Linked DNA regions of Massilia sp. METH4. The protein of the gene in region 1 interacts with the protein of each later gene in a pairwise test. Links are inferred from orthologs where the notes say so. Each region holds a gene or a part of one and is shown in the gene's direction. Other genes may lie near its edges.

What was found.
Region 2: the proteins of ndk (region 1) and V6Z91_RS07425 interact in binary tests that used the Escherichia coli proteins (3 or more experiments, as listed by UniProt). The link is inferred for Massilia sp. METH4 from one-to-one orthologs.

What each region holds. Positions count from the first base shown.
Region 1 is NZ_CP146614.1:61,993-66,864, reverse strand. The notes cover bases 1,974-4,872. They hold ndk (nucleoside-diphosphate kinase), read left to right. Parts: upstream 1,974-3,159; coding sequence 3,160-3,585; downstream 3,586-4,872. Other genes in these bases: pilW (type IV pilus biogenesis/stability protein PilW), read left to right, coding at 4,858-4,872; rlmN (23S rRNA (adenine(2503)-C(2))-methyltransferase RlmN), read left to right, coding at 3,686-4,858; V6Z91_RS00305 (Bax inhibitor-1/YccA family protein), read right to left, coding at 2,145-2,828. In the rest of the region: 23S rRNA (uracil(1939)-C(5))-methyltransferase RlmD, read left to right, coding at 1-965; V6Z91_RS00310 (hypothetical protein), read right to left, coding at 1,008-1,790. UniProt on the Escherichia coli protein: Major role in the synthesis of nucleoside triphosphates other than ATP. The ATP gamma phosphate is transferred to the NDP beta phosphate via a ping-pong mechanism, using a phosphorylated active-site intermediate.
Region 2 is NZ_CP146614.1:1,656,772-1,673,659, reverse strand. The notes cover bases 216-3,017. They hold V6Z91_RS07425 (uracil-DNA glycosylase), read left to right. Parts: upstream 216-1,186; coding sequence 1,187-1,849; downstream 1,850-3,017. Other genes in these bases: V6Z91_RS07415 (LysM domain-containing protein), read right to left, coding at 2,314-3,017; V6Z91_RS07420 (lysozyme inhibitor LprI family protein), read right to left, coding at 1,883-2,323; V6Z91_RS07430 (hypothetical protein), read left to right, coding at 295-1,026; V6Z91_RS07435 (helix-turn-helix transcriptional regulator), read left to right, coding at 216-270. In the rest of the region: more of V6Z91_RS07435, read left to right, coding at 1-215; more of V6Z91_RS07415, read right to left, coding at 3,018-3,042; V6Z91_RS07410 (helix-turn-helix domain-containing protein), read right to left, coding at 3,183-4,046; V6Z91_RS07405 (cytochrome P450), read left to right, coding at 4,150-5,565; V6Z91_RS07400 (nucleoside deaminase), read right to left, coding at 5,596-6,078; V6Z91_RS07395 (BMP family ABC transporter substrate-binding protein), read right to left, coding at 6,135-7,217; V6Z91_RS07390 (outer envelope protein), read right to left, coding at 7,239-8,087; V6Z91_RS07385 (GntR family transcriptional regulator), read right to left, coding at 8,313-9,092; V6Z91_RS07380 (ABC transporter ATP-binding protein), read left to right, coding at 9,330-10,922; V6Z91_RS07375 (ABC transporter permease), read left to right, coding at 10,909-12,000; V6Z91_RS07370 (ABC transporter permease), read left to right, coding at 11,997-12,920; V6Z91_RS07365 (PaaI family thioesterase), read left to right, coding at 12,989-13,411; V6Z91_RS07360 (LysE family translocator), read left to right, coding at 13,646-14,245; V6Z91_RS07355 (LysR substrate-binding domain-containing protein), read right to left, coding at 14,256-15,143; V6Z91_RS07350 (RidA family protein), read left to right, coding at 15,259-15,648; V6Z91_RS07345 (TlpA disulfide reductase family protein), read right to left, coding at 15,689-16,201; and 2 more genes. UniProt on the Escherichia coli protein: Excises uracil residues from the DNA which can arise as a result of misincorporation of dUMP residues by DNA polymerase or due to deamination of cytosine.

The sequences.
Region 1 (4,872 bases):
GCTACCGCTACCGCGCCCGCCTGTCGTCGCGCTACGTGGCGAAGAAGAGCACGGTCCTCGTCGGCTTCCATGAGAAGAAATCCGTGTACGTGGCCGACATCCAGAGCTGCCAGATCCTGCCCAAGCATGTGTCGGACATGATGATGCCGCTCCGTGCCCTGATCGGTTCGCTGTCGATCTTCGACAAGGTGCCGCAGATCGAACTGGCGATCGGCGAGGACCTGACGGTGCTCGTGATGCGCAATATGGAGCCGCTCACGAAGGATGACGAAGCGAAGGTGAAGGCGTTCGCCGACGAATACGGCATCCAGTGGTGGCTGCAGCCGAAAGGCCCGGACACCGCCTATCCGTTCTACCCGCTGGACAAGGAACTGCACTACCTGCTGCCGGAATTCGGCATTCGCATGCCGTTCAAGCCGGTCGACTTCACGCAGGTGAACCACCAGATCAACCGCGTGCTGGTGCACAAGGCGCTGCGCCACCTGGACGTGCAGCCGGGCGAGCGCGTGGCCGATCTGTTCTGCGGCATCGGCAACTTCACGCTGCCGCTGGCTACGCAGGCGCGTGAAGTGGTGGGTATCGAAGGCAGCACGGCGCTCACGGAGCGCGCGCAGCAGAACGCCGTCGTCAATGGCGTCGGCGAGAAGACCACGTTCTACTGCCGTAACCTCTTCGAAGTGACGAAGGACGACCTGATCGCGCTGGGCAAGTTCGACCGCATGCTGATCGATCCGCCACGCGACGGCGCGATGGCGCTGTCGCTGGCCCTGGCCGAGCTGAAGGAAAGCAATCCGGAGCTGCTGCCGAAGCGGCTCGTCTACGTATCGTGCAGCCCGTCCACGCTGGCGCGCGATGCCGGCGTGCTGGTGCACCGCGCCGGCTACCAGCTGTCGCAGGCGGGGGTGATGAACATGTTCCCGCATACCTCGCACGTCGAATCGATGGCGGTGTTCGATCTCGCCTGATGCCCGGCGCCGCGGTGAGGGCGGCGCCGTATCTGCATCGATTCATCGCCCGCGGCGGCGCGCTTCTGCCGCGATGCCCAGCATCAGGAGTCCTGCCGTGAGCAGCCAGCCTGGCGCCGGTTCGGGTACCGGCGTGGCGAGCCGCATGACGTTCGACAGCGCCTGGAAATACACCGACACGGGCCGGTAATCCGCGCTGCCGTTGGCGAAGGCCAGCATGAAGTCGTCTTCCACCGTCATCCTGTCGGGCCAATCCGCGAAGGACAGGCTCTGGCGGGTGAACTGCGTGAACGTATACCCATCGCCATCGACGATGCCGACATAGGCCATGCCCACCACGTCGTAATATTCCGCCGGCCTGCTTGATCGCTCCGCCAGCGTCGCCAGGCGGCCGCTGATCGTCAGCACCGTGTGCGGGCTCAGCATGAAGTGCACTGCCTGGTTCGCCGTGCCGCCCAGGGACCCGAATTCGCCGAGGCTCGCGTCGCCGCCAGCCATGCTTGACACATCGGCCAGCGCTCCGCTCGTGCGGGCCGCAACCGCCGCCGTTCCCAGGTCCAGTTGCACCGCCGCTTCGGTCAGCGCGGTCGGGTAGCCGGTCACATAGTACTCGGCGGTCAAGGTATGCACGCCGGCGAACAGCGAGGGCTGGACCGAAAGGATGTCAAAGCCGGCCGCGCTGCCGTCGCCCTGTGTCAGGTCGAGCGCGCCGAAGCGGACATTGCTGATCGATGCCGTGGCGGTACCGTTTGCCGCAGCTCCGGCCGAGGCCAGCAGCAGCGCCAGCGCCAGCGCCACGTTGATTGAGCGTAGTGAATGAACCACGAAGCCTCCATGCGAGGGGTTGGACGGGGAACTCAAGCGTGTTCGAGCTGGCGCATGATACGTACTGCTCAGTCCGCCCCCTTTGACATCGCCCACAGCACCGCACGGAACTTCCGAAAGTTGCCTAAAACCGGGGTCGGACCCCTTTTCAGGAAATATTTCCGGAAATTGGGGTCTGACCCCGATTCTGGGAAATATTTCTCCAACTGCGGCCCCCTACGGTTGCAGGAAACATTTCCTGGAAAAAGGGGACTGTCCCCAGTGTTGTATTGCGACCAGCTCTGCGGTACGGGCGTAAATACGGGCGTAAAAAAAGCCGGCGCGAGGCCGGCTTTTCGATGATGCGGGTGGAGCTTAGTCGCGGTCGCCGCTCGTGAAGCCCAGGATCGACAGCAGGCTGGTGAAGATGTTGTACACGTCCAGGTACAACGCCAGCGTGGCGCTGATGTAGTTGGTTTCGCCGCCGTTGACGATACGTTGCACGTCATACAGGATGAAGGCGGAGAAGATGCCGATGGCCAGCACGGAGATCGTCAGCGACAGCGCCGGGATCGCGAAGAAGATGTTCGCCAGCGATGCCAGGATGATCAGCACCAGGCCGATGAACGCGAACTTCGCCACGCCGGAGAAATCGCGCTTCGACACGGTGGCGATGCTTGCCAGCACGGCAAAGATCGCCGCGGTACCGCCGCCGGCCAGCATGACCAGCGTGCCGCCGTTCGCGAACGCCAGCGTGCGCGACAGCAGCGGCGTCAGCATCAAGCCCATGAAGAACGTGAAGCCGAGCAGCAGGGCAACGCCCAGCCCGCTGTTCTTGTTCTTCTCGATCGCCCACATGAAGCCGAACGCAATGCCCAGGAAGAGCAGGGCGCCCAGGAAACCGCCCGGCATCGGCACGCCGAGCGTCATGCCGGCAGCTGCGCCCAGCACGGTGGGAACCAGCGACAGCGACAGCAGCCAGTAGGTGTTGCGCAGGACACGATTCTGGGCGACCGCTCGCCCGCCTGCATATTGATAAGTTTTTTCCAAGTTAGCCATTTTGCACTCCTTTTGTCGGTACGGTGTACCCTTGCCAAAGCTTAGCACGCGAGGTGCCGAAAAGGGCTGATGCCCGCCGGGATGGTCTATTGATTGATTTCTCTCTTGAAATCCACCGGAAACCGCCCAACTGCCTGCGAACGGCTGGGCTTCCCAGCCAAAACCGCTCGCGATGATGCGCTTTCCAGGGTTTCGATGCGGCTATCCGCCGCTTGTTACGCCATCTTCCGCCCCAACACGCATAGTATATGGGGTGTTGTATGCTAAAATCAAAGGTTGATCGAGAAATCAATTTCGTTTTAACCCTTTCTTTTTACTGGAGTTTTTAATAATGGCAATCGAACGCACCCTGTCCATCATCAAACCGGACGCAGTGGCGAAGAACGTGATCGGCCAGATCTACAGCCGTTTCGAAGGTGCCGGCCTGAAAGTCGTGGCTGCCCGCATGACCCAACTGTCGCGCGCCGAAGCCGAAGGTTTCTACGCCGTGCACGCTGCCCGTCCGTTCTTCAAGGACCTGGTGGACTTCATGGTGTCCGGCCCGGTCATGATCCAGGTTCTGGAAGGCGAAGGCGCCATTGCCAAGAACCGCGACCTGATGGGCGCGACCGACCCGAAGAAGGCTGAAAAAGGCACCATCCGCGCCGATTTCGCCGACTCCATCGATGCCAACGCCGTTCACGGTTCGGACGCTGCCGAAACCGCCGCCACGGAAATCGCTTACTTCTTCCCGGCACTGAACGTGTACTCCCGCTAATCGCTCGGCGATAGCGGCGCTCCAAGCTGTAACCAAAGCTGTACCGCCTGGCGCCCCGGCATGTCCGGGGCGAAGGCGTTTTGAATTGAAGATTAAAGATATGGAAACGACCCTCACCAACCTGCTGGACCTCGATCCCGCGCAACTGATCGACTACTGCGCGCAGTTGGGTGAGAAGCCGTTCCGCGCCAAGCAATTGCAACGGTGGATCCACCAGTTCGGCGCGTCGGACTTCGACAGCATGACCGATCTCGCCAAGTCGCTGCGCGAGAAGCTGAAGACGCGCGCCCATATCACGGCGCCGGCGATCATCAGCGACCACACGTCGAGCGACGGCACGCGCAAGTGGCTGGTGGACGTGGGCAACGGCAACGCCGTCGAAACCGTCTACATCCCCGAGGAAAACCGCGGCACGCTGTGCATTTCCACGCAGGCCGGCTGCGCCGTCAACTGCCGCTTCTGTTCGACCGGCAAGCAGGGCTTCAACCGTAACCTGACGGTGGCCGAGATCATCGGCCAGCTGTGGATGGCCGAGTTCGAGCTGCGCAAGACGAAAGGCATCGAGCCGGGCCCGAAAGGCGAGCGCCAGATCACCAACGTGGTGATGATGGGCATGGGCGAGCCGCTGCTGAACTACGAGCCGACCGCCACCGCCTTGAAACTGATGCTGGACGATAACGCCTACGGCCTGTCGCGCCGCCGCGTCACGCTCTCGACCTCGGGCGTGGTGCCGATGATCGACAAGCTGTCGCAGGATGTGCCGGTGGCGCTGGCCGTGTCGCTGCACGCATCCAACGACGAGCTGCGCAACGGCCTGGTGCCATTGAACAAGAAGTATCCGCTGGCCGAGCTGTTGGCGGCCTGCAAGCGCTACCTGGAATTCGCCCCGCGCGACTTCATCACCTTCGAATACTGCATGCTGGACGGTTTCAACGATACCGACGAGCATGCGCGCGAACTGGTGGCGCTGGTGAATCACCCGCAGTATGGCGTCAATTGCAAGTTCAACCTGATTCCGTTCAACCCCTTCCCGGAATCGGGCCTGACGCGCTCGAAGAACCCCCGCATCAAGGCTTTCTCGGAAATCCTGATGAATGCCGGCATCGTCACGACGATCCGCAAGACCCGTGGCGACGACATCGATGCCGCGTGCGGCCAGCTTGCCGGCGAGGTCAAGGACCGTACCCGCGTGGCGGAGCGCATGGAAAAGATGGCCGAGTATCAAAACAAGTTCGGTGCCGATTTCGGCAAGATCGTGGAGATTCGTTCCTGATGGCCAAGCCCGTC
Region 2 (16,888 bases), 1.6 Mb from region 1 along the record:
GAACAATTCGCCAGCCGGATGGCCGACTTCAAGGCCAACCGCGCCCGGCCCGCCATTGCCGAGACGAGGACCGATCGCGGCGGCTTCTACGTGGAGCCGGCGCGCAACGGCCACCGCCGCTTCGAACTGGTCAAGACGCGACACGAGGAAGCGCCGGAAAACCGCATTCTCCAGTTCCTTGGCGCGGTCGTGCTGGCATCCGGTTTCGTCGGCCTGTTCATCGAATGGCGGCTGCGCCGCATCCGCACCAGGCAAGAAAAACGCCCTTGACCAACCCTGAAAGGAGACACCCGCATGTCGCAGATCCGTACTTTCCTCACCGGCGCCATGACAATGGCTGCCGCGCTGGCCGCCGTGGTAGCGCTTACTGGCGCCAAAGCCGAACGCAAGGCCGAGTTCGACGAGATCACCGTCGGCCGCATCAATATCGTCGAGCCGGATGGCACGAAGCGGATGGTCATTTCCAACAAGGCGCAGTTCCCGGGCGACTTTCTTCAGGGAAAGGAACGCGAGCGACCGGATCGCCGCTCCTTTGCCGGCATGTTGTTCATCAACGACGAAGGCACGGAAAACGGCGGCCTGATCCAGAAGGGCGGCATCGGGCCCGATGGCAAGGTGACGTCCGGCGTCTCGCTGACGTTCGACCGCTTCCGCCAGGACCAGGCGCTGCAACTGATCAATACCGACAGCGCCACCACCCAGAGGACCGCCCTGATCATCAACGACGTGCCGCCCCATACCCTGACCGTGATCGGCGACGGTAAGCGGTTCGCCGAGGAAGCACGCAAGTTGCCGGAGGCGGAACGGCGCGCCTACTGGGACAAGCTGGCCGACGAAGGCAAGCTGAGCATGAACCGCATCTGGCTCGGCAACACGAGCGAGAAAGGCTCGTCGCTGCAATTGAAGGATGCCAGGGGGCGCACGCGGATGCAGCTGCAGGTATCGGCCGACGGCAAGGCGCAGATCCAGATGCTCGACGAACAGGGCAAGGTGGTCAAGTCGATCGAGCCCGGCACGGCAGGGTAGCGGTAGCTGGACGTTTCGCCGCGCGACCGTATAATCGGGCTTCCGCTGCACACAGCCGAGCTGCCGTCGACCGCGGACCATCTGGCGAGACGTCGGCTCTTCATGACCTGTCTGTACGGACGGCGGCTCACGGGCCGCCGTTTTCATATCGGGACCCGCCATGACCGTACGCATCGAACCCTCCTGGAAGCAGCACCTGCAAGCCGAGTTCGACAAGCCCTACTGGACCGAGCTCACCGACTTCGTGCGCGCCGAATACCAGGCCGGCCAATGCTGCCCGCCCGGCAGGCACATCTTCCGCGCCTTCGACCTGACGCCCTTCGACAAGGTGAAAGTGGTAATCCTCGGCCAGGACCCATACCACACGCCCGGCGCCGCGATGGGCTTCTGCTTTTCCGTCCCCGAGGGCAACCGCCCGCAACCCAGCCTGCAAAACATCTTCCAGGAACTGGAAAACGACCTGGGCGTGCGGCGCACCCGCACCGATCTCTCCGACTGGGCGGAACAGGGCGTGTTCCTGCTGAACGCCGTGCTGACCGTGCGCGCCCGCGCCGCCGGTTCGCATGCCGGCAAGGGCTGGGAGACGTTTACCGATACCGCGATCCGCACGCTGTCGCAGGAGCGCGAGCACCTGGTGTTCATCTTGTGGGGCAGTTATGCGATCGCCAAGAAGGCGCTGATCGATACGAAGAAGCACCTCGTCATCACGTCGCCGCATCCTTCGCCGTTTTCGGCGCACAAGGGGTTCTTTGGGAGCAGGCCGTTTTCGAAGGCGAACGATTATTTGCGGGCGGTAGGCAAGGAGCCGATCCGGTGGTGTTGAACGTCTCCAGCAAAGATAAAGGCTTTGTTCGACTCATTTAAGATATAGAGACGAGGAAAACCGTGTCAACTGATTACTACGTTCCCTATTTAATTCGTAAATGCAAGCCAGACGCCGTAATTCCAGAGCATTTCCAATTGCCCCTCCACCGAGCGCAGCAGCTAATGCGCACTGTTCGTCCCGGTATTTCAAGAAGGCACGTTTAGAAATGTTGAACTGCATATGAGCGGCAGCTATGTATTTTTGCCGTTCATCCCAACGGCTCATGGTTGCAGCAAATTTTTTTTCCGCTGCGTTCACGGCTGTCGAACTGTCGCGTACGCTATCTTCCAGGCAGTCACGCATCCCTGCTTGGGAACTGTACGAGCAAGTGTCGAGTATTTCTTCAACTGGAGCGATGTTCTGCTGATCGGCGCTATGCGCACTGAAAAGAATCAGCCAAAGCCCAAGAGCGGACCAAGTGTTCAAGCGCATGTGGCCTCCGAACCATATTTCACCAACTTGAGAGCGAAACTGAGCTTTTCTGCGTACCTCACATCCCCACCACCATTGTAGAGCTTTGCAACGTCTTCGATGGCGAATGGTAGCCAGCCGACTATCACCCTTTGTACGGCGCCCTTTCGATACAAAAGAACCTGCCCAGGGCGCAAGATCGTCGCTTTAGGATTCAGCTGACGCAGGATGTCAGTCGTAGTGCCACAAACCTTGGCAATTCTTGCCATACTGTCGCCTCGGTTGACAGGGGCCTCGTATATTTTCGGGTCGTCAGACACGACGCTGCGAAATTCGAATTTCGCCATCCTCATCAAGAGGTATGCTATACCTGCACGTATGTTGTAGGACGGTATAGTTCTCGCGGCGTTGTGATCCAGCGTGGCTTTCAAGCTGGGCGGCATGATTATGTCTCCACCTTCTTTCCCACCAAGTAGGGCATCGAGCCCTGGATCGCCTAGAACGCCGATTTGCATCGGCTTTACTCGCCATTGTATATGACCTGCGCCGGTTTCTACCCAAAGCATGGCTTTTACAAGACGCCAATCCACAATGACATACCCAGGGGAGCCGGCTAAATGTCGATCAAATTCCGAAATGGAGGTTTTGATTTCGCAATCATACGTATGCCACTTTGCTTGGCCGACACCCTTGATCAAACCATCCTTCCACATCTCGAAGGAGCCCTTCGGAGTTGCCATTGGTTCCCCCATGCGTGCAGTGATTCATTCGCTCGATGATAATGAACAAAGCAGGGGATGACTTTGCTTCAGGGCAATGGTCTGCTAAATGCGACTGTCAAGACTTGAGTCAGCAATGAAGTTGCTAGTTATTAACGTGCTCACCACCAGATCCGATACGGCCAATAACTCTCATCCGTCTGCGCCAGACGGATGATCTCCCGCGGGCTGGCACCAATCAGTTCCCGCGCCTCGCGTGACAAATGCGCCTGGTCGGAATACCCGCCGCGCAGGGCGACATCGGACAGCGATAGCTGCCCGGCCTGCTGCTCGTCGCGCGCCGCCAGCAGCGATTCCTCGACACGAGCGAGCCGCCGCAAGGTGCGCAGCGGATGCCCGGCCCAGGCGCGCACGCGCCGCTCGACCATCCGAGCGCTGCGCCCTGCGCCTGTCGCCGCGGCGCGCACGGCCAGCGCCTGCACCCAGTCCCGTGCCGGCGACCACGTCGCCGCGCCGGAAGCGACGCCGCGCGCGACACGCCAGCGCGGCTCCAGCCAATCCTCGAACAGCCGGATGCGCGCCTCGTCGTCCGCCGCCGCCAGCACGGCGCCGGACACCGCATCCCACTCATCGCCGAGCACCGCGTCGACCTGGGCCATGGTGTCGAGCTGCGCCGCCATGTCGAGGCCTGTCAGCGCATGCAGCGCGTCGGCGAAGAACAGCACCGTGAACGTATGCACGGGACCGGGATTGCCGGTCATGAAAGGCTGTGTCCATGGCCCGGAAAAGATGGCCATGCCTTGCTGGGCCACGGCGCCGGCCCTGGCCGGTTCCAGCAATTCCCCGCTGCCCTCGATCATCCATGTGATTGAGCAGAACGGCGTGGCTGGAAAGCGGTTCAGGCGCTGCCCGGGGGCCAGCTGTACACCGAGCGTGCTGCGCACCATGTAGCCGCGAATGCAGGATGCCAGCGCCACGCGGGGCGGCACGAGGCGGGCGGCGGTCGGAGGCAAAGTCGTGGTCATGGCGTGATGTTAAACCAGTCATCGAGTGCCCACGTGTCGCAAACATTCAAGACCGGCGGTGCGCCGCACGGCACACTGGCACCATCGAATGCAAGGAGCCAGCATGAGCGTTGCCACCCTCAAGACCCCCCTGCCGCAAACCATCGCCGAGCTGCCGGCCCCGCGCGGCCTGCCGCTGCTGGGCAACGCCCTGCAATTGCGGCCGTCGACCATCCATCTTGCGATGGAACGATGGAGCCGGAAATACGGGCGCATGTTCCGCGCCCGCATCGGGCCGCGCGAAGTGGTCGTGCTGTCCGACAGCGCTGCCATCACGGCCGTGCTGCGCGACCGGCCGGACGGTTTCCGGCGTCCTGCCATCACGGCCGAGGTCTCCGCCGAACTCGGTGGCAACGTGGGCCTGTTCCTGGCCGAGGGCGACGCGTGGCGCAACCAGCGCCGCATGGTGATGAGCGCCTTTTCACCCACGGCGATCAGGGCCTACTTCGACCGCATGGCGCAAGTCGCGCAGCGGCTGGAGCAGCGCTGGGTGGCGGCCGGCGACGGCGAAATCGACCTGACGGGCGATTTGAAACGCTACACGGTCGACGTGATCGCGGGTCTGGCATTCGGCGCGGACGTCGACACAATTGGCAATGGCGACGATGCGATCCAGCAGCACGTCGAAACGGTGCTGGCGGGGGTGGCACGCCGTTCGCTGCTGCCCTTCCCTTACTGGCGCTGGTTCAAGCTCCCGGCCGACCGCACGCTCGAGCGTAGCGTGCGCGCTGTTCGTGAAGCCACGGATGGTTTCATCGCCAGCGCACGCGAGGCGATGGCTGCCGATCCCACGCTGCGGGAACAGCCGGCGAACATGCTGCAAGCGATGCTGGCCGCAGCCGACCGGCCGGACAGCGGCGTCGACGACAGCTCCGTGGCCGGCAACGTCACCACCATGCTGCTGGCGGGCGAGGACACCACGTCCAGCGCGCTGGCCTGGCTGATCTGGCTGCTGTGGCAAAACCCGGATGCGCTGGCGCGCGTGCAGGAGGAAGTACGCCAGCATGCCCAGGTGCCGACGCTGGAAAGCATCAACGCGCTCGACTACCTGGAAGCATGTGCCCTCGAAGCGATGCGCCTGAAGCCGCCCGCGCCGTTCATCCCTTTGCAGGCGCAGCGCGAAACCACGGTGATGGGCGTGAAGCTGCCGAAGGATACACTGCTGTGGTGCGTGCTGCGGCACGACAGCGTGGATGGCGGCGTGTTTCCGGAGCCGCACAGCTTCGAGCCGGAGCGCTGGCTGGCGGGAGGCGGCGCGGACAAGGGCGTGGCGCTGCCCTTCGGTGCCGGCCCGCGCATGTGCCCAGGGCGGTACCTGTCGCTGATCGAGTTGAAGGTGGCGATGGCGATGTTGCTGGGGCGGTTCGAGCTCGTCGATGTGCAGGCGCGGGATCGGTTGGCGCCGGACGAGGTGATGGGGTTTGTGATGGGGCCGACGGCGATGAGCATGCGGTTGCGTTCGAGGAAAACCGCTGGCTGACCCCGCCGGCGCCGGGGGCGTAATGAAATGTCAGCTCTTGTGCCAGAACCCCTGGTGGGCCACCTTCGCCTCCTCCTCCCGCCACGGCCCGATCACCTCGGTCGGCCTTTGCCCGGCGGCGAACACCTGCCGGCACGGCAGCGACAAGGTCGGATTCTCGGGATCGCTGCCCGTGAGCGACAGCAGCGTCGCTTCGGACATCGCGTACACCACGCGCCCCACGCCGCTCCAGTAGGTGCCGCCGGCGCACATCGCGCATGGTTCGGCGTTCGTGTACATCGTGGCGCCCGCGAGCTTCTCGGGCGAATACTGCGATGACGCGATGCGCAGTGCATTCATTTCCGCGTGTGCGGTGCGGTCGCTGCTCGATGCGTTCATCGCCTGCGCGATCACATTGCCATCCGCATCGGCGATGATCGCGGCAAACGGATGGTGGCCTTCGTCGCGCGAGCGCTGGGCCAGCGCGAGCACGTCCGTCAGGAACTGGTGGTCGCGCGCTGTCGGTTCTGCCATATCGTTATCTCGAAAAAAAAACGGAACGGGGGCAAGCCCGTTCCGCCAAAAGGAATTTACTTTGGAATCGTGCCTTCCACGCCCTGCACGTAGAAGTTCATCGACATGAGCTCCTTCATCGGCATCGCCACGCCGGCAGGCACCTTGAGGGCGCCCGACTGGTCCTTGATCGGGCCCGTGAACGGCGTCGAGGTGCCGGCCGTGAAGGCGGCCTTCTTCGCCTCGAAGATCTTGGCCGCGTCGGCCGGCACCACCGGGTTCAACGGCGACATCTTGACCATGCCTTCCTTCAGGCCGCCGTGCACGTGGCCGGTCTTCCAGGTGCCCGCCAGCACGGCCTTGGCCACCTCGGTGTAGTAGCCGCCCCACTGGTTGGTGCTCGCGGTGAGGTGCGCCTTCGGTGCGAAGCGCTGCATGTCGGAATCCCAGCCGAACGCGTACTTGCCCTTTTCCTGGGCCGCCTGCAGGGTGGCCGGGGAGTCGGTGTTCTGCGTCAGCACGTCGGCCCCTTGCGCGATCAGCGTTTCCGCGGCCTGGCGTTCCTTGGCCGGGTCGTACCAGCTGTTCACCCAGATGATCTTGGTCTTGATCCTGGGGTTCACGCTTTGCGCGCCCAGGGTGAAGGCGTTGATGTTGCGGATCACTTCCGGCACCGGGAACGAGCCCACGAAGCCCAGCGTGTTCGTCTTGGTCATCTTGCCCGCGATGATGCCCTGCAGGTAGGAACCTTCGAACAGCCGCGCCTCGTAGGCGCCCATGTTCTTCGTGGTCTTGAAGCCGGTGGCATGCTGGAACACCACGTTCGGGAATGCCCGCGCCACTTTTTCCGTGGGGTTCATGTAACCGAATGACGTCGTGAAAATGAGCTTGTTGCCATCCGCCGCAAGCTTGCGGATTACACGCTCCGCGTCCGCGCTCTCGGGCACGTTCTCGACATACGTGGACTTCACCTTGCCGCCCAGCGCCTTTTCCATTTCGAGGCGGCCCTGCTCATGGGCATAGGTCCAGCCGGCATCGCCCACGGGGCCGATGTAGACGAAACCCACCTTCAGAGGTTCCTGCGCCTGCGCCGGTGCGATGACGGCCGCGCCCAGCGCGGCGGACAGGGAGGCAAAGGCGAGCAGCTTGCGACGATTCATGATGTTCCTCTTTCAGGTTGGTCAGAAATGGTATTCGGCACGCACCATCGGGGTTCGTGCGGTGGCGCCGGGAACGGTCTTCGACGGGTTGCCGAATTTGTTCTTCCAGTACTGGTAGGCCACGCCGAGCTTGAAGGTGTTCTTGTTCGCGCCGACCAGCGAGCTGACGTCGTACATCAGCTTCATGTCCACGTTGATCTCGACCGCGGTGGGGCCGCCGTATTCGTTCTTGCCCTTGGTGCCGATGTAGTTCGCATAGCCTTCGAACGCCAGCGGCACGTTCGGGAACGGAATGCTCCAGGAGCTCATCAGGGCAGCGTGCGTGTCGTAGCGGTAGCGGTTGGTGGCCGTTTGCGTATAGCCGTTGTACGGAGCGTTGGATTCATGCAACGCTACCAGGCTCACGTCCCAGAAACCGGGCACGTCGAACATGAACGTGGGGCCGAGCACCAGCATGCGCTTCTTCGAGTTGTAGCCCGCGTCGGTCTTGCTGTTGATGTCGAAGCCGGCCACGATGCCCAGGCCGCGGATCGGGCCGTACTTGAAGCTTTTGCCGGTGATCTTGCCCAGGTCGAAGGTGTGGCGATACAGCGCATAGGCCTCGTGGGCCCCCGACTTGGACCCGACCGCGGACGGGTCGTTCTCGTCCGACATCAGGTAATCGACACTGAAGAAATTGGTGCCGTACTTGTAACCGCTGGCATGGCTGAAGTTCACGACGTGTTTCACGATATCGGCACCGTTGTACGGCTCGGAAAACTTCGAGCCGTAGCGATAGCTCAGCGACGTATCGCTCCAGTCGGCGGCCTGGGCGGCGCAGGCGGCGGTGGCGGCGAGAGCGAAGGTAGCAGCGAAACGAATGGTGTTCATGCGTGGTCCTTGTAAGTGTTGTGTAACGGATTGCATCCAATGTGCCGATTGATTGCATGCAACGTCGACAGTACCTTAGCAAGTACCGGGCCACCCCTCCTGTGTCCTATGCAGGTGTGTCCTCCGCTCTTAAGCCCCGCACCAAGACGGTTCGCTCCACGGTGCCGATGTGCAATGCCGGTGCATTATGCACACAACTTTGGAGCGTTTTGTATACAATCTTTTTTATAGCCCGGCTAGCGCTTCGGCCAAACTCAGCTTGCGTTCGGGTGTGCCCAAATGCAGCCGCGCCTCGATCTCTTCCAGGTGGTGTTCGATCAGCCTGGTGGCGCCCTCCACATCCTTCTTCTCGATCAGTGCCAGCAATTCGTCGTGCTCGTGGTTGCCGCACATCGGCGTGCCCGGATTCTCGTAGACGGCGATGATCAGCGAGGAGCGCGACACCAGTTCCACCATGAAGCGCTGCAGCACCGTGTTGCCGGCCAGTTCGGCCAGCAGCAGGTGGAATTCGCCGCCCAGGCGGATCCACGCCGCACGGTCACCGTTGCGGCGCGCCGCTTCCTCCTCGTCGAGCGCGGCGCGGATGCGCTTGATCGATGCGGGCGTGATATGCCGGATCACCAGCGGCACGATCTCGCGCTCGATGGCCCGGCGCGCCGTGAACACGTCGCGCGCTTCCTCCGGCGATGGCGAGGCAACGACGGCGCCGCGATTCGGCCGCAGCACCACGATGTGGTCGTGCGCCAGTCGCTGCAGCGCCTTGCGCACCGTGGTGCGGCTTACTTCATACAGTTCGCAGAATTCCGCCTCGCCCAGCCGCGTGCCGGGCGGCAGGCGGTGGCTCATGACCGCGTTGACGACGGCGCTGTAGATGCGCAGGTCGACGGCGGCGGCGCCGCGCTTGCCCGGCTGGCGTGGCCGGGTTGGCTGGTTCGTTCCTTCGGCCGGGTCGGCCTCGGGCGTGCGGTGGCTTCGTGGGCGCTCCGCTGGGGCTTGCTTGGTCATTGACAGTCTCCGCTTCGCTCGGGATCGGGCTCGATCCGTACGCGATCGTAGTTGTAAAGCAGGAATCGTGCACGACACGGAAGAGGGATCATCGGCAGGATGCACGCAATTGGTGAGATAGTGCACATGTCATGGTGCAGTTTGTATACAAATCGACGCATCCGTTGTTCCCATCGCGGCGAAAACGGTGGCATGTTCCTTGCAGAAGCCTTGCGGTTACCCATGAAGGAGCCGTACATGACCGAACCACAGGCCCCGCCGGACGGGCGGCAGAAAACCGAACCGAGGCTGCGGCTGCTCGGGATTTCCAAGATCTACCCCTCCGTGGTCGCCAACGACAGCGTGGACCTCACCGTGATGCCGGGCGAAATCCACGCCGTGCTGGGCGAGAACGGCGCCGGCAAGAGCACCTTGATGAAGATGATCTACGGCGTCACGCACCCGGACGCCGGCGAGATGCTGTGGGAAGGCAGGCAGGTGACCATTCCCTCCCCGGCCGCCGCGCGTCGCCTGGGCATCGGCATGGTGTTCCAGCACTTCGCGCTGTTCGAGACCCTCACGGTGGCCGAGAACATCGCGCTGGCGCTGGACGAGAAGATCACGCCCGCCAGACTCGCCCCGCGCATTCGCGAAGTATCGGCACGCTACGGCCTTCCGCTCGATCCGGATCGGCGCGTGCACAGCATGTCCGTCGGCGAGCGCCAGCGCGTGGAGATCGTGCGCTGCCTGCTGCAGTCGCCGCGCCTGTTGATCATGGATGAACCCACGTCCGTCCTCACGCCGGACGCGGTGCAGAAGCTGTTCGTGTCGCTGCGCCAGCTCGCCGCGGAAGGCGTGAGCATCCTCTACATCAGCCACAAGCTCGACGAGATCCAGGCCCTGTGCGACAAGGCCACGGTGCTGCGCGCCGGCCGTGTATCCGGCACCGCCACACCGAAGACCCAGACGGCCCATGAACTGGCCGAACTGATGATCGGCGGCGACCTGCCCACGTGCACGCTGGCGCCGCGCGAACCCGGCGAGGTGCGGCTGGCGCTGGACAAGCTGTCGCTGCCCAGCCCCGAGCCTTTCGGCATCGACCTGCGGAACATCACGCTGGACATCCACGCCGGCGAGATCGTCGGGCTGGCCGGCGTTTCCGGCAACGGCCAGCAGGAATTGATGAAGGCCATCTCCGGCGAGGTGCCATTGCGCCACGCGCAGGGTATCCGCCTGTTCGGCCAGGACGTGGGCCGCATGAACGCCGCCGCGCGCCGCCGCCTCGGCCTGGGCTTCGTGCCGGAAGAGCGGCTCGGCCGCGGTGCCGTGCCGGGCATGTCGCTGACCGATAACGCGCTGCTGACGGGATACCTGGCCGATGCCGCCGGCATGCTCGCGCATGGTCTCATCCGGCACGGCGCGATCCGCGAATTCGCCGGGCGCGTGATCGAGCGCTTCAAGGTGAAATGCGGCGGGCCCGGTTCGGCCGCCTCCAGCCTTTCCGGCGGCAATCTCCAGAAATTCATCGTCGGCCGCGAGATCGCGCTCGCGCCGAACGTGATGGTGCTGGCCCAGCCCACCTGGGGCGTCGACATCGGCGCGGCGATGCTGATCCGCCAGGCGATCATCGATCTGCGCGACCAGGGCGTGGCCGTGCTCGTGATTTCCGAGGAGCTCGACGAATTGTTCATGATGTGCGACCGCATCGCCGTGCTGGCGAAGGGCCGGCTGTCGCGCGCCGTGCCGGTGAAGGAAGCCACCATCAACCAGATCGGAGTGTGGATGAGTGGCGACTTTTCCACAGCCAGCGAACCACTGTCCAAGGAAGGAAGCGACCATGTCCCGGCTTGAAGCCCGCTCCGCACCCTCGCGCGCGATGATGCTCGCGTCGCCGCTCCTCGCCGCGCTGGCCATGCTCGTCACCGGCTCGATCCTGTTCCTGTTCCTGGGCCAGGAACCGCTGCACGCGTTCTACGTCTACTTCATCAAGCCGGCCACCACGCTGTACGGCATCGGCGAACTGCTGCTGAAGGCCACGCCCCTGATCCTGTGCGGAGTGGGCCTGGCGATCGGCTTCCGGGCCGACGTGCACAATATCGGCGCCGATGGCCAGCTGACGATGGGCGCCATCGCCGCTGGCTGCGTGGCCCTGTATTTCGATGGCGTCGAGGCGCCCTGGGTGCTGCCGCTGATGCTCGCTGCCGGGGCGCTGGGCGGCATGGCGTGGGCGGCGATCCCCGCCCTGCTGCGCACGCGCTTCAACACCAGCGAGATCCTGGTGAGCCTGATGCTGGTGTACGTGTCCTACCTGCTGCTCAGCTACCTCGTGCACGGCCCGCTGCGCGATCCGGACGGCTACAACTTCCCACAATCGAAGATGTTCGGCGAGGCGGCCACGCTGCCGCTGCTGGTCGAAGGCTTGCGCGTGAACGCCGCGTTTCTGCTCTCGCTGGTCGGCGTCGTCGGCGCCTGGTTCTTCTGCAAGCATACGTTCGCCGGGTACCGCATGCAGGTCAGCGGCATCTCGCCGGCCGCCGCGCTGTATGCGGGCTTTTCGGCGCCGAAGAACGTGTGGCTGGCCTTTCTCGTCAGCGGCGCGATGGCGGGGCTGGCGGGTGTCGGCGAAGTGGCGGGACCGCTCGGCCAGCTGCAGCCTTCCGTGTCGCCCGGCTACGGCTTCGCGGCGATCATCGTCGCGTACGTGGGCCGCCTGCATCCGGTGGGCGTGCTGCTCGCGGCGCTGCTGATGTCGCTGCTGTACATCGGCGGCGAAGCCGCGCAGATCGAGCTGCAACTGCCATCGGCCATCACCGGCCTGTTCCAGGGCCTGCTGCTGTTCTACCTGCTGGCGGCCGACCTGTTCATCCATTACCGCTTCAAGCCGCGCGTGCGCGCCCTGCCGCACGCCAGGAAGGAGATCACCGCATGAATGCCGAATACGTGATCGCATTCCTGGCCAGCACCGCGGGTGCCGCCACGCCACTGGTGCTGGCTTCGTCCGGCGAACTGGTGGCGGAACGCTCAGGCGTGCTGAACTTGGGCCTCGAAGGCATCATGCTGGTCGGCGCCGTGACGGGTTTCATGACCACGCTGCATACAGGGTCGCCGGCGATCGGCATGCTGGCCGCGCTGGCGGCCGGCATGGCGATGTCGCTGGTCTTCGCCTTCCTCGTGCTCACCTTGCAGACGAACCAGGTGGCCACCGGCCTGGCACTGACGCTGTTCGGCATCGGGCTTTCCGCCTTCCTCGGCCGCGATCTCGTGGGCCAGACGGTCGCGCCGATCGCGCCGCTGTCATTCCCCGGCTTGTCGGACATTCCCTTCATCGGGCCGTTGCTGTTCCGCTTCGACGCGGTCGTCTACCTGTCCCTGCTGCTGGTGGTGCTCGTCGGCTGGATACTGGCGCGCACGCGCATCGGCCTGCAGATCCGCGCCGTGGGCGAGGCGCCGCACAGCGCCCATGCGATCGGCATGCCGGTCGTCAAGCTGCGCTATGCCGCCGTGCTGTTCGGCGGCGCCATGGCCGGCGTGGGCGGCGCCTACATGTCGCTGGCGCTCACCCCCATGTGGGTCGAGGGCATGGTGGCCGGCCGCGGCTGGATCGCGCTGGCGCAGGTCGTATTCGCCACCTGGAAGCCGCGTAATCTCGTGCTGGGCGCCTACCTGTTCGGCGGCGTGACCGTGCTGCAGTTTCACGGCCAGGGACTGGGTCTGGCCGTGCCGTCGCAGTTCCTGTCGATGCTGCCGTATCTCGCCACGATCGCGATCCTGGTGATCATCTGCCGCGATCCCAAGACGATCTTGCTGAACAAGCCGATGTCGCTGGGGCAGAACTTCAAGGCCGATTAGAAGTCACGCTCGGCCGGCGCGGCGCCTCCCCTGGTTTATCATGCAACGATTCAAACCGGGGAGACACCATGGACGAGATCCAGCAAAAACTCGAACGCTTCAACAGCCGCGCCAACGGCACGCTGCCGGACCACATGAACATCCGCTTCACGCAAGCGGCGGAAGGCGAGCTGTCGGCGGAGATTGAAATCCAGAAGCACCACCTTGCGCCGAACGGCTTCCTGCATGCCGGCACGGTCGTCACGCTGGCCGACACGGCCTGCGGCTACGGCTGCTTCGTCAACCTGCCCGAGGGCGCCGAGAACTTCACCACCATCGAGCTGAAGTCGAACCACCTGGGCACGGCGCGCGAAGGCACCATCGCGGTGACCGCCCGGGCGGTCCACATGGGCAAGACCACGCAGGTGTGGGATGCCACCGTGAGCAACAAGGCGACCGGCAAGACCATCGCCCTGTTCCGCTGCACGCAGATGGTGTTGTACCCAAAATAAAATGCTGTACGCGGGATTAGCCATCATCGCGGCAGGGATCGTGGCGGCGATATCGCCCATCCTGCGCGAGTGGTACCAGCACAAGAGGCGCAAGGAGCGCGAGGAGCAGGATCGACGGTAGGAAAGTGTACTGGTACGATTGCCTGCACTAGGACAGGAAGTTTCGTGGCCACTGTATCGGTACTGTACCAGTCGCTTCGATTAGCATGGATTCGTCACCCGCGGAGCGAAGCCATGAACACCCTGATCCCCTTCCTGCCATTGATGATGTTCGCCTTCGTGTCCTCGATCACGCCCGGGCCGAACAACATCATGCTCACCTCTTCGGGCATCTGGTTCGGCTTTCGCCGCTCGATCCCGCACATGCTGGGCATTACGATCGGCTTCGGCGTGCTGTTGGCCATCTGCGCGGCCGGCATCGGCGCCCTCGTGATGGCGGTGCCGGCGGCGCAGTTCGCGCTCAGGGTGGCGGGCTCCGGCTACCTGCTCTACCTCGCCTGGCAACTGCGCGACATGCGCTTCGATGGCCCGGCCGAACAGGTCCGCCGGCCCATGGGCTTCTTCGCGGCGGCCGTCTTCCAGTTCGCCAATCCGAAAGCGTGGGTGATGGCGATCACCGGCAGCTCGGCCTTCCTGCCGCAGGGCATGCCGGTGCCGCTGGCGATCTTGCTGTTCTGCCTGATCTTCTGCGCGGTGAACCTGCCCTGCATCTCGGTGTGGACCGGGGCGGGTGCCCTGCTGCGGCGCTACCTGTCGCAGCCGCTGTGGCGCAAGGTGTTCTGCTGGACGATGGTGGCGTTGACGGTGTATTCGGCACTGGCGATGTGGATGTAGTTCACCGGTATCAACGGACAGTCCCGGCCTCGGTGCGCAGCCAGCCGAGCGCCGCCTCCACATGCGGCGCCGGCGCATGCCCGGCACTGCGCACGAGGTGATAGGTATGGCCGGGAAGCGCCGGCCCGAACGGTTGGACGAGCCGCCCTGCCGCGATCTCGGCCGCCACGAGGTCGAGGCTCAGCAAGCCTACGCCCTGCCCGGCCAGCACGGCGCCGATCGCATGGGCTTCGTCCGAAAAACGCAGCTGCCGGAGCGCCGATTGCCATGCCAGCCCGGCGGCGGTAAACCAGTTTTCCCAGGTTGGGTTGAGCGGATGCTGCCGTTCCCACTTGAAGTCGACCAACGGCATCCGTTCCAGGTCGGCAGGCGTGGCCACGCCCAGCTCAGGCGCGGCAACCGGCGCGAAGCGATCCGTGAACAGCGGCTCGGCCACCATGCCGGGATACCGCCCACGCCCATAACGTATCGCCAGGTCGGCACCGCCATTGCCCAGCTCGACGGTTTGGTCGGATGCATGAAATTCCAGGTCGATCTCCGGGTGCAGGGCGCCGAAGCCCGCCGCCCGCGGCGCCAGCCAGTAAGCCATGAAGGCGCTGGTGGTCGAGATGGTGACGCGCTGCCGCGCCGGCGCCCGGGCAAGGCGCTGCAATGCCAGCTCGAACGTATTGAACCCATCGCGCAGCACCGGATATAGCGACTTGCCGGCGTCGGTCAGCACGACCTTGCGCACCTGCCGCTCGAAGAGCGGCAAGCCAGTGTATTCCTCGAGGGCGCGCACCTGGTGGCTGACGGCGGTTGGCGTGACCGACAGCTCGCTGGCCGCTTCCTTGAAGCTGCCATGCCGTGCCGCCGCTTCGAAAGCGCGCAGTGCGGAGAGAGGGGGAAGCCGGCGCATGGGTTTATAGGTGAGTCCTGTTCATCTGACGCCTGACGATTTCGAGTTTGTCACGGCTGCCCGGCGCTCGTATCTTCTCCGTGCCGGCACCCACCAATATCGAGAGGACTTTATCATGCTAGAACGCGTCATTACCCAGCCCGACAACTACGAACCTTATCTGCTGTCGCAGGCGATCCGATTCGGCAACCTGCTGTTCGTATCCGGCCAGGCCGGTGCCGGCGACGATGGAAAGATCGTGGCAGGCGGCTTCCGCGCGCAAGGCGAGCAGGCGTTCGCGAACCTGCGCCGGGTCCTGGAGGCGGGCGGCTCCAGCCTGAAGGACGTCATCAAGGTCACGATCTTCGTGACCGACATGGGGCACTTCCAGGACGTGGTCGAACTGCGGCGGGAGTTCTTCAGCGCGCCCTACCCGGCCGATACGATCGCCGAAGTCAGGGCGCTGTACGACCCGGCGGCGATGATCGAGATCGAGGCGATCGCCGCGGTGCGGACGAAGAGTTGACGGCCTGAAAAACAAAAAAGACGCCGCAGCGTCTTTTTCGTCACCCCTTCAGCGCCTTCGCCAGCAGCTCGTGCAGCGCCGCGAATTCCGGCTTGCCTACATAGCGCTTGATGATCTTGCCATCCTTGTCGATCACGAAGGTGGTGGGCGTGAGCGACACGTCGCCGTAGGCCTTGGCGGCTTCGCCGGTGATGTCGAGCGCCACCTTGAACGGCAGGCGCCGCGTTTCGGTGAAATTGACCACGTAGTTGGGCGGGTCGTATTTCATCGCCACGGCGATGAATTCCAGGCCCTGGCCCTTGAACTTGTTGTACGTGTCGACCATTTCCGGCATCTCGGCCACGCAGGTGGCGCACGAGGTGGCCCAGAAATTGACCATCACCACCTTGCCGCGCAGGTCGGCCGGCGTGATGCGCTCGCCCTTGATGCCGGTGAACGTGACCTGCGGCGCGGCGGGCGCGCTGTTCAGCGAAGAGTAGGCGGCAAAGCCCAGGCCGGCGATCACGGCGGCCGCGATCGCCGGCTTGATCCAGGCTTTGGAAGAGGTAGTCATGATGCCGCCGGACGGTCAGTTCGACGCCTGCGCCGGAGCCGGCGTGTTCTGGAACTGCTTGTACTCCTCTTCCGAGATGTACTCGAACACGCGCACCACCTTCGTCACGCCGCTCACGCCGCGCGCGATCTCGGTCGCGCGGTTGGCTTCGAACTGCGTTACGCGGCCCATCAGGTAGACTTCGCCGCGCTCGGTCACGACCTTGAAGGAGTTGGCCGAAATATCCTTTGCATCCACCAGGCTGGCCTTCACTTTCGTGGTGATCAGCGTGTCGTTGGAGCGGGAGGTGTAGCTGGTCGGGCCGGAGATGGCCAGCTCGTTGACGACCGACTGCACGCCCTCGATCGCCTTCACTTCGCGCTCGACGGCTTCCTTCTTCGCCTGGTTGGGCACCTCGCCGGTGATCAGCACCTTGCGGTTGAACGCATTCACGTTCACATGGCCGGTATCGTCAAGGATGTTGCGCAGCCGCACGTCGGCCTTGACGGCGATCGCCTTGTCTTCCGTCTGCGCGCCGAAGGTGCGCCGGTCGGACGCGGCCATCGTGCCGGCGACGGCACCGCCGACCACCAGGCCGACGCAGCCCGACAGGCTGCTCATCAACGCGCCGCCCAGCAGGGCGATCGCGACGGGACGCTGCAGACGGCTCAGCAAGGCCGGGTAACGACTACTCATGCACATCTCCTC